3 regions of the Bradyrhizobium sp. USDA 4472 genome follow, and region 3 is predicted to be linked to each of the others. Evidence: riboswitches for the same ligand, from Rfam matches in the RefSeq annotation. Region 3 holds a riboswitch; each other region holds the start of a gene.
The links. A riboswitch is a leader RNA that binds a small molecule or an ion and turns the genes downstream of it on or off. The one in region 3 is predicted to bind cobalamin.
Positions count from the first base shown of each region.

Region 1: linked by a shared signal. The riboswitch ahead of metE (5-methyltetrahydropteroyltriglutamate--homocysteine S-methyltransferase) and the one ahead of ACVWZ4_RS34495 (DUF1636 family protein) in region 3 are both predicted to bind cobalamin.
Region 2: linked by a shared signal. The riboswitch ahead of ACVWZ4_RS05665 (hypothetical protein) and the one ahead of ACVWZ4_RS34495 (DUF1636 family protein) in region 3 are both predicted to bind cobalamin.

Region 1 covers NZ_JBSSAM010000001.1:995,633-997,894, forward strand. The annotation lists gene metE (5-methyltetrahydropteroyltriglutamate--homocysteine S-methyltransferase) at 1-1,217, opposite strand, end outside; cobalamin riboswitch at 1,317-1,518, opposite strand; gene ACVWZ4_RS04645 (hypothetical protein) at 2,134-2,262, shown strand, end outside.
Region 2 covers NZ_JBSSAM010000001.1:1,258,793-1,261,054, forward strand. The annotation lists gene ACVWZ4_RS05660 (DUF3892 domain-containing protein) at 7-291, shown strand; gene ACVWZ4_RS05665 (hypothetical protein) at 1,130-1,462, opposite strand; cobalamin riboswitch at 1,441-1,636, opposite strand; gene ACVWZ4_RS05670 (hypothetical protein) at 2,254-2,262, shown strand, end outside.
Region 3 covers NZ_JBSSAM010000001.1:7,303,034-7,305,295, reverse strand. The annotation lists gene ACVWZ4_RS34505 (cobyric acid synthase) at 1-233, opposite strand, end outside; gene cobO (cob(I)yrinic acid a,c-diamide adenosyltransferase) at 255-950, opposite strand; cobalamin riboswitch at 991-1,209, shown strand; gene ACVWZ4_RS34495 (DUF1636 family protein) at 1,306-1,680, shown strand; gene cobW (cobalamin biosynthesis protein CobW) at 1,677-2,262, shown strand, end outside.

The sequences.
Region 1 (2,262 bases), 6.3 Mb from region 3:
GAACTCCGGCGGGCAGTCACAGCGCATTCCGACTCGGCAAGAGCTTGCCCGACATTCCGGTCGCCAGCGAGTGCCCGCGCCAGGATCGCAAGCTCACGCATCTTCTGAACCGAGAAGGCGAGCCAGCTCTTGACGTCGGAAGTGAGCCCGGTCTCTAGTTCAGCATCGACTGGTACGTGAAGCAACGAGCAGGATGGAGCTAGCTGTACACGGTGTTTACCGAGCTTCGCGATCGCGGGCTCTAGCCTCTGGCGTAGCGACGACAAGTTCGACCTCCATACATTCCTGCCGTCGATGACACCGAGCGACAAGACGAGATCAGCTCGCCCGTCAGCAATGATCTGCTCCAATAACTCCGGCGATCGAACCAGATCGACGTGCAGGCCGGACACTGGCAGGCTCAAGGCAGTATCCAGATTGTCGCCTAGTGCGCCGAAATAGCTGGCAACCAAGATTTTGATAGCCGGTCCCTCCTTTGCCAACCGGTTATAGGCATGTAGCAAGGATTTTCGCGCCGCCTCGTCCAGATCAAGGACCAGGCTGGGCTCGTCAAACTGAACCCATCTTGCCCCTCGTTTGGCCAATTCATGAAGAACCTCGATATAGACCGGAATCAGATCATCCAACAGGGAGAGGGGCTGGAACGAGTTATCGGCACTCTTGCCGAGCTTTAGGAATGTGACCGGTCCGATAAGAACGGGGCGGGTTTGAAAGCCCAGACCCTTTGCTTCCTCATATTCTTCAATGGGTTTGCGAGAGCACAGCCTGAACGCCTGTCCCTTGTGAAACTCTGGAACCATGTAGTGGTAATTGGTGTCGAACCACTTGGTCATCTCCTGCGCTGGCGCGCCAGATCCTCGTAGGCCGTGACCGACACTCGGGTCGAGGTCGTCGCATTGCGATCCGCGGGCCATGGCGAAGTACGTCGCAAGGGAAACGGATTCTCCCTTCGAATCGTAGATCTCCGGGATCGCGCCAACCATGACACTTGTATCGAGCACTTGATCATACAGCGAGAAGTCATTCGACGGAATGATAGTGACGCCGATAGAGCTCTGACGAGCCCAGTTCGCTGCGCGCAGGCCGGATGCGTCCTCTTGCAACTGCTGTTCGCTTATCCTACCGGCCCAATACCTTTCGAGAGCGAATTTCAGTTCACGGCGTGGACCGATGCGTGGCGTTCCGAGCGTAGCAACGGGAAGAGAGAGAAGAGACATAGCTTAACCCCTGTTGGGGACAAGGCCATGGCGGACGCAGGCAGTCGAAGTCGCGCATGCGACAGCTGCTTGGCGCACCACCGAGACACCCCGCCCGTGGACCAATATTTTGCCGGGGCAGGTCTCCTGGCTTGCAGGTCGTCGCTGCTGTCCGGCCTTCCCGAAGCCGTGGAGGCTTCAGTGACATCGTTGGACAGTGGCTCGCCGCTCACAGTTGCGGGGGCAGCGCCGGCATTGCACCGGCTTCCCTCTTAGCTCCGGATCGAACACGCCCCGGAGAACCTCGACGACCTGGATTATCGGTAGGAGACCTTTCCCGTCAACCTCTCAGATTGTGTACCAAGCTAGTCTGCGACATCTGGTAAGCGAATGACCGTTGACCGGCGAATGACTGTGCGTCTCAACGATTAACCGCCACCCGGAAACATTGGCTGGTCAGAGATCGCGTGTCAGAAAGTCTCGAGTGAGCATCGGTAGCTGCCATGGGATGCCTCTGCACGCTATGGCGATGGCAGGGACAAAGGCAGCGTTCGCGGCGAGGACTACCGCCATTTCGAGCAGATGCAGCGTTCGACGCGGCTTCGTTTCAGCGTTCGCCCAGCAGCTGCACCGGGCAGCGGCTTCTTTGCTAAAGGATCCGCATCGATAGCGGAGGTTTTTTCGGCGCACTCGGGCACCACACGCGGCGCGCCGATTGATCGCCTGCCAGCCAGACTTCAACGTCGGCGGCTAACTCGGCTTCGTGTCGCTGGCCGGCATGTAGGTCAACGAAGAAGGCGATCGTGAAGCACACCGTTCAATGGTGGCAGCGGCACTCCAAGCCGGGATCAGATTTCCATCCGAGGCGCTCGCTTCTTCTACTGCGGGACAAGGGGGTCCAAGCTGCGGCCGATGCGCCGAATGGAAGCATCGAAACATGCGCACGTCGGAAAGGCGACAAGAACACACAAAATCGATGCGTATTTTCGCCCATTGCCTGGCACGAAGAATGCAATCCGTCGGCATGCCCAGACTGCTGCTGCTGGGCATGCCAGCTCAGCCAATT
Region 2 (2,262 bases), 6.0 Mb from region 3:
CCCCGCATGGCAAAACGCGTGCGCATTCGTTGCATAAACACGTCTGACAGGCGAAACGCACATGAGAGAATCAAATTTGTCGGCGGGCTGAATTCAGACGGAACGCGATGGAGGCTATCCGTCGCGAAGACTATTGGAGATATCGAAAGCCGCGAGTGGGAGTTCTACGTCGAAGAATCAGGCATCACTGTCGAGGTCATCGTCGCGACCGACGGCCGACACAAGTACATCAAGACAACAGTGGATGGAATTCAACCGGACAATCTCCTCTCGCTCCCTGAGTGTCCGTGAGGGATCGCAGGCAGTGCGGGCGAGACTCGGCGCCTGTTGGCTTGGGGCATGACAGGACGCTGTCCCTGCCCCGCCCGCACTACCATAGAAGCTAGCGGCACGTGACTCGGCGCTGACCGTTCTGGTGCCATCGCGCTGTCCCTGCCACGTCCCGCTAACTCCGGGGCTCCGTATCCGCGCTGGCTGACCAAAAGCTGACGAGACTGCGCGGCCATCCATAAAACGAAAAGCGGCCCGTGTGAGCCGCTTGCCGTCGAGAACAATACAGACGAGCCTATGATGGCTGCGAGCGTCAAGCACACGACTGCTCGGGCAATAGCTTCGTGTTGACAATTACTGAGGACATCTATCTCAAGGGTTATTCGGTTGGCCACGAGGCGCTCACTAGAAAAGTCATCGGTGAGAGGACAGCTAGGCTGGCCTGATCGCCTTATGTTCGACCGGCCGGAGGCGCGGTCGATGGTCGGGACGCCGCCGGATAAGCTCGGGGCGCTTTTGAAGGCAGCCAAGGGATTTCAATGATCCTTCGGGTGCTATGAATCCACAGAACGAGGAGTCCTTTAGTCGCCTGTCGCATTCGAGCGGGTTCGGGTCGTGGAGCCCTCCACATCATAGCCGCTGAAAACAGCCGCCCACCATCAAAGGCGGCTGTGATCGTCTTGCGCCCGACCGCTGGAAACAGGAAGGGCAGAATCGTATCGTCGCCCATGGCCGGTGTGGTTGCCTCGATGATGTCAGCGCAGAATTGGTCTCAGCAACCGAATCTCACGTCCCATCAGCGGGTCAAACCACACTCGCCTCGCCAGCCACCCACAGGCCCTTCATCAATAAAGATGGGCTAGATACGGCCGAAAGCCGCCCACACCCCGTTTTCGCCGTCCCAGCTGCCGCGGCTTGCCGCCTTGGAGTACTCCGTGGCGCGCTGCTCGAAGAAATAGGCGTGCTCGACACCATTGAGAATCTCGACAAGCCACGGCAATGGATGCGCCTTGAGCTGGGTGAATCCGCCCTCCTTGGCCTCGAAGAAGCCGAAGACCGGGGCAATCCGCAGCTGGGTCAGTCGCCAGTCGGCGACATAGCGGACGTAGGCGTGGATCTGCTCAGCTCGCATGCCCTCGATCTTGCCGAGGCCGAAGGCGAGGTCGACGAAGTTCTCCTCCAGCTTCACCATGGTCTTGGCGACGTCGACGATGTCGTCACGGACAGTGCGCGTCACCGCGCCACGATGACAACCGCTCGCCGCTTACAGTTGCGGGGGCAGCCTCGGAATAGCCGTCGCCGGCGCACCGGGTTCCCTCTTAGCTTCCATCCTACGAGATGCGGGAATGGAACTGCAAGGCCAAAACAGAGCACGTGTGCTGCTATGCTGGGAGCGTTTGATTGCTCCCCACATCCAACGCTGTTGGGCCGGGGAACGGACGTCTTGCTTTCTTCGCACGTGATGCGGGCAATGTGCAAACTTGCTTGCGAATTTGTCCCCCCTTGAGAATGGCGGAGTTCTTCTCGGCTGGGCGCGTGGTGGCCGCGCGGCGGACTAATTCTAGCGTTAGCCCATCGCGGCGATAGCCGATAGCTCCCCACTTCGACGTCCTGATGTAGCTGCCGACATAGTTGCGGCTGGGGCCGCTCATCGCGGGTCAAGTATCCGGTCTAGCGGGGTTAACTCCTCGGCCGCACGGCCATCTCACAGGTTGTCCTACAAGTCTGGCTGAATCCTAGTGGCTCCGAAATCTCGTTGGCAGAGGATCCGGGAGCTTCGTCTATGCCAACGTATAGCTTTCGAAGGAGCGCCTCGCCTGCCATTCCTTTCTTGAGGCCGACGCGATAACTGGGACAGACAAGGCGCCGGAGGCCCAAGCTTTTTCTACGATTTTAGGTCGTGTTCTGGAATGCGAAATTTTAGGATGGCGAAATTCATGTGAACAGATTAGAGTGTGACGAAGTGTGGGCTAAGAGGTTGGATTGAAATTG
Region 3 (2,262 bases):
GTCTCGGGTTTCAGCAGCACCGGGTTCATGTCCGTGTGCGGCTCGACGCCCGCGGCGAGCGCCTGCAGCGCCTGGGCGCGGCCGATCTCGCCGCCATCGACGGTGACGGCGGCATTGTTGGACATGTTCTGCGGCTTGAACGGGAGCACGCGCAAGCCGCGCCGCGTAAACGCGCGCGCGAGGCCGGCGACGATGAGCGACTTGCCCACGTCCGAACCGGCCCCCTGGATCATCAGCGCGCGTGCCGTCACGTTTCAGAACTCGACGCCGGCCTGCGCCTTGATGCCGGAGCGGAACGGATGCTTCACCAGCGTCATCTCGGTAACGAGGTCGGCGATCTCGATCAGCTCGTCCTTGGCGTTGCGCCCGGTGAGCACGACATGCGTCATCGGCGGCTTCGACGTCTTGAGGAAATCGACGATTTCGCCGATGTCGAGATAATCGTAGCGCAGCGCGATGTTGATCTCATCGAGCACGACCATGCGCAGATTGGAATCGAGAATCAGCTCCTTTGCCTTCTCCCAGCCGGCGCGCGCAGCCGCGATGTCGCGCGCGCGGTCCTGCGTCTCCCAGGTGAAGCCTTCGCCCATGGCGTGGAACTGGCACAGTTCGCCGAAATGGCCGGTGAGCAGGCGTCGTTCGCCGGTATCCCAGGCGCCCTTGATGAACTGCACGACCGCGCAGGGGAAGCCATGAGCGACGCAGCGCACGATCATGCCGAAGGCGGAGGACGACTTGCCCTTCCCGGCGCCGGTGTGGACGATGATGAGCCCTTTTTCGCCGCTCTTGGTCGCCATGATCCTGTCGCGGGCGACCTTGATCTTCGCCATTTTTGCGGCGTGCTTCGCCTCGTTCTTCGCGTCTGTCTTGGCGTGGGTCTTGGCGTCTGTCTTGGCGTGGGTCTTGGCGTCGGTTTCGTCGGCCGTTTGGCTATCCGGTTCAGGCGTCATCTGACAGGGTCCTTCGGCTTGACAAGAGGCGGCCGGGGGCAAATGGTGGCCCGGCGTTGGTTCCTGTCCTATGACAGGCGAAGAGGGAATGCGATAGGGTCCGAATCGGCAAGATTGGGTCCAAAATGCAGCCGCCCCCGCGACCGTGACCGGAGAGATGCCCAAAGCCACTGAACCCCCAGGGGATCGGGAAGGCGGGGATCGAAGGGCAAAGCCCTGCTCCGCAAGCCGGGAGACCTGCCAGCGCGGACGATTTTTGGACCGGCGGACGGGGTGTTCCGCGACGGGGAAACGAGCCTTCGCAAGAACGGTTCGTGGGCCTCTTCGCCTCCGGCTGATACTTCTGGAAGAGGCGATGACCGTCACACTGCATGTCTGCATCACCTGTCGCGCCGGCCAGACGCTCGGCGAAGGCGAGGTTACGCCCGGCAAGCGTCTGCATGGCGCGATCCTCGAGGCCGGTGTTCCCGACGGTGTCAAACTGGTTCCCGTCGAATGCCTCTCTGCCTGTAGCCAGGGTTGCTCGGTCGCGCTCAGCGCGCCCGGCCGCTGGTCCTATGTGTATGGCCGGCTCTCGGATGCCAACGCGCAGGACGTCGTTGCCGGCGCCGCCGCGTATGCCGCCGCGCCAGATGGCCTCGTGCCCTGGCGCAGCCGGCCTGAAATCTTCCGCAAGCAATCGCTTGCCCGCATTCCCCCCATTGTCGCGTTGCCGGAGGCCGCCGAATGAACTCGCTCGCAAAAGTCCCGGTGACCGTCGTCACCGGCTTTCTCGGCTCCGGCAAGACGACGTTGATCCAGCATCTGCTCGGAAATCCCGGAGGCAAGAAGCTCGCCGTGCTGGTCAACGAGTTCGGCAGCGAGGGGGTCGACGGCGAGATCCTGAAGTCCTGCGCCGACGAGAACTGTCCGGAAGAGAACATCGTCGAGCTAGCCAATGGCTGCATCTGCTGCACCGTTGCCGACGATTTCATTCCGACCATGGAGAAGTTGCTCGCTCGCCCTGTGAAGCCCGATCACATCCTGATCGAGACCTCGGGCCTGGCATTGCCGAAACCGCTGCTGAAGGCATTCGACTGGCCCGAGATCCGCTCGCGCATCACCGTGGACGGTGTGATCGCGCTCGCCGATGCCGAGGCTGTCGCCGCCGGCCGTTTTGCACCGGACCCGGATGCCGTCGAAGCGCAACGCGCGGCCGACGGGAATCTCGATCACGAGACGCCGCTGTCGGAGGTGTTCGAGGATCAGATCGCCTGCGCCGACATCGTGCTGCTCACCAAGGCCGATCTTGCGGGTGCTGCGGGCATTGAAG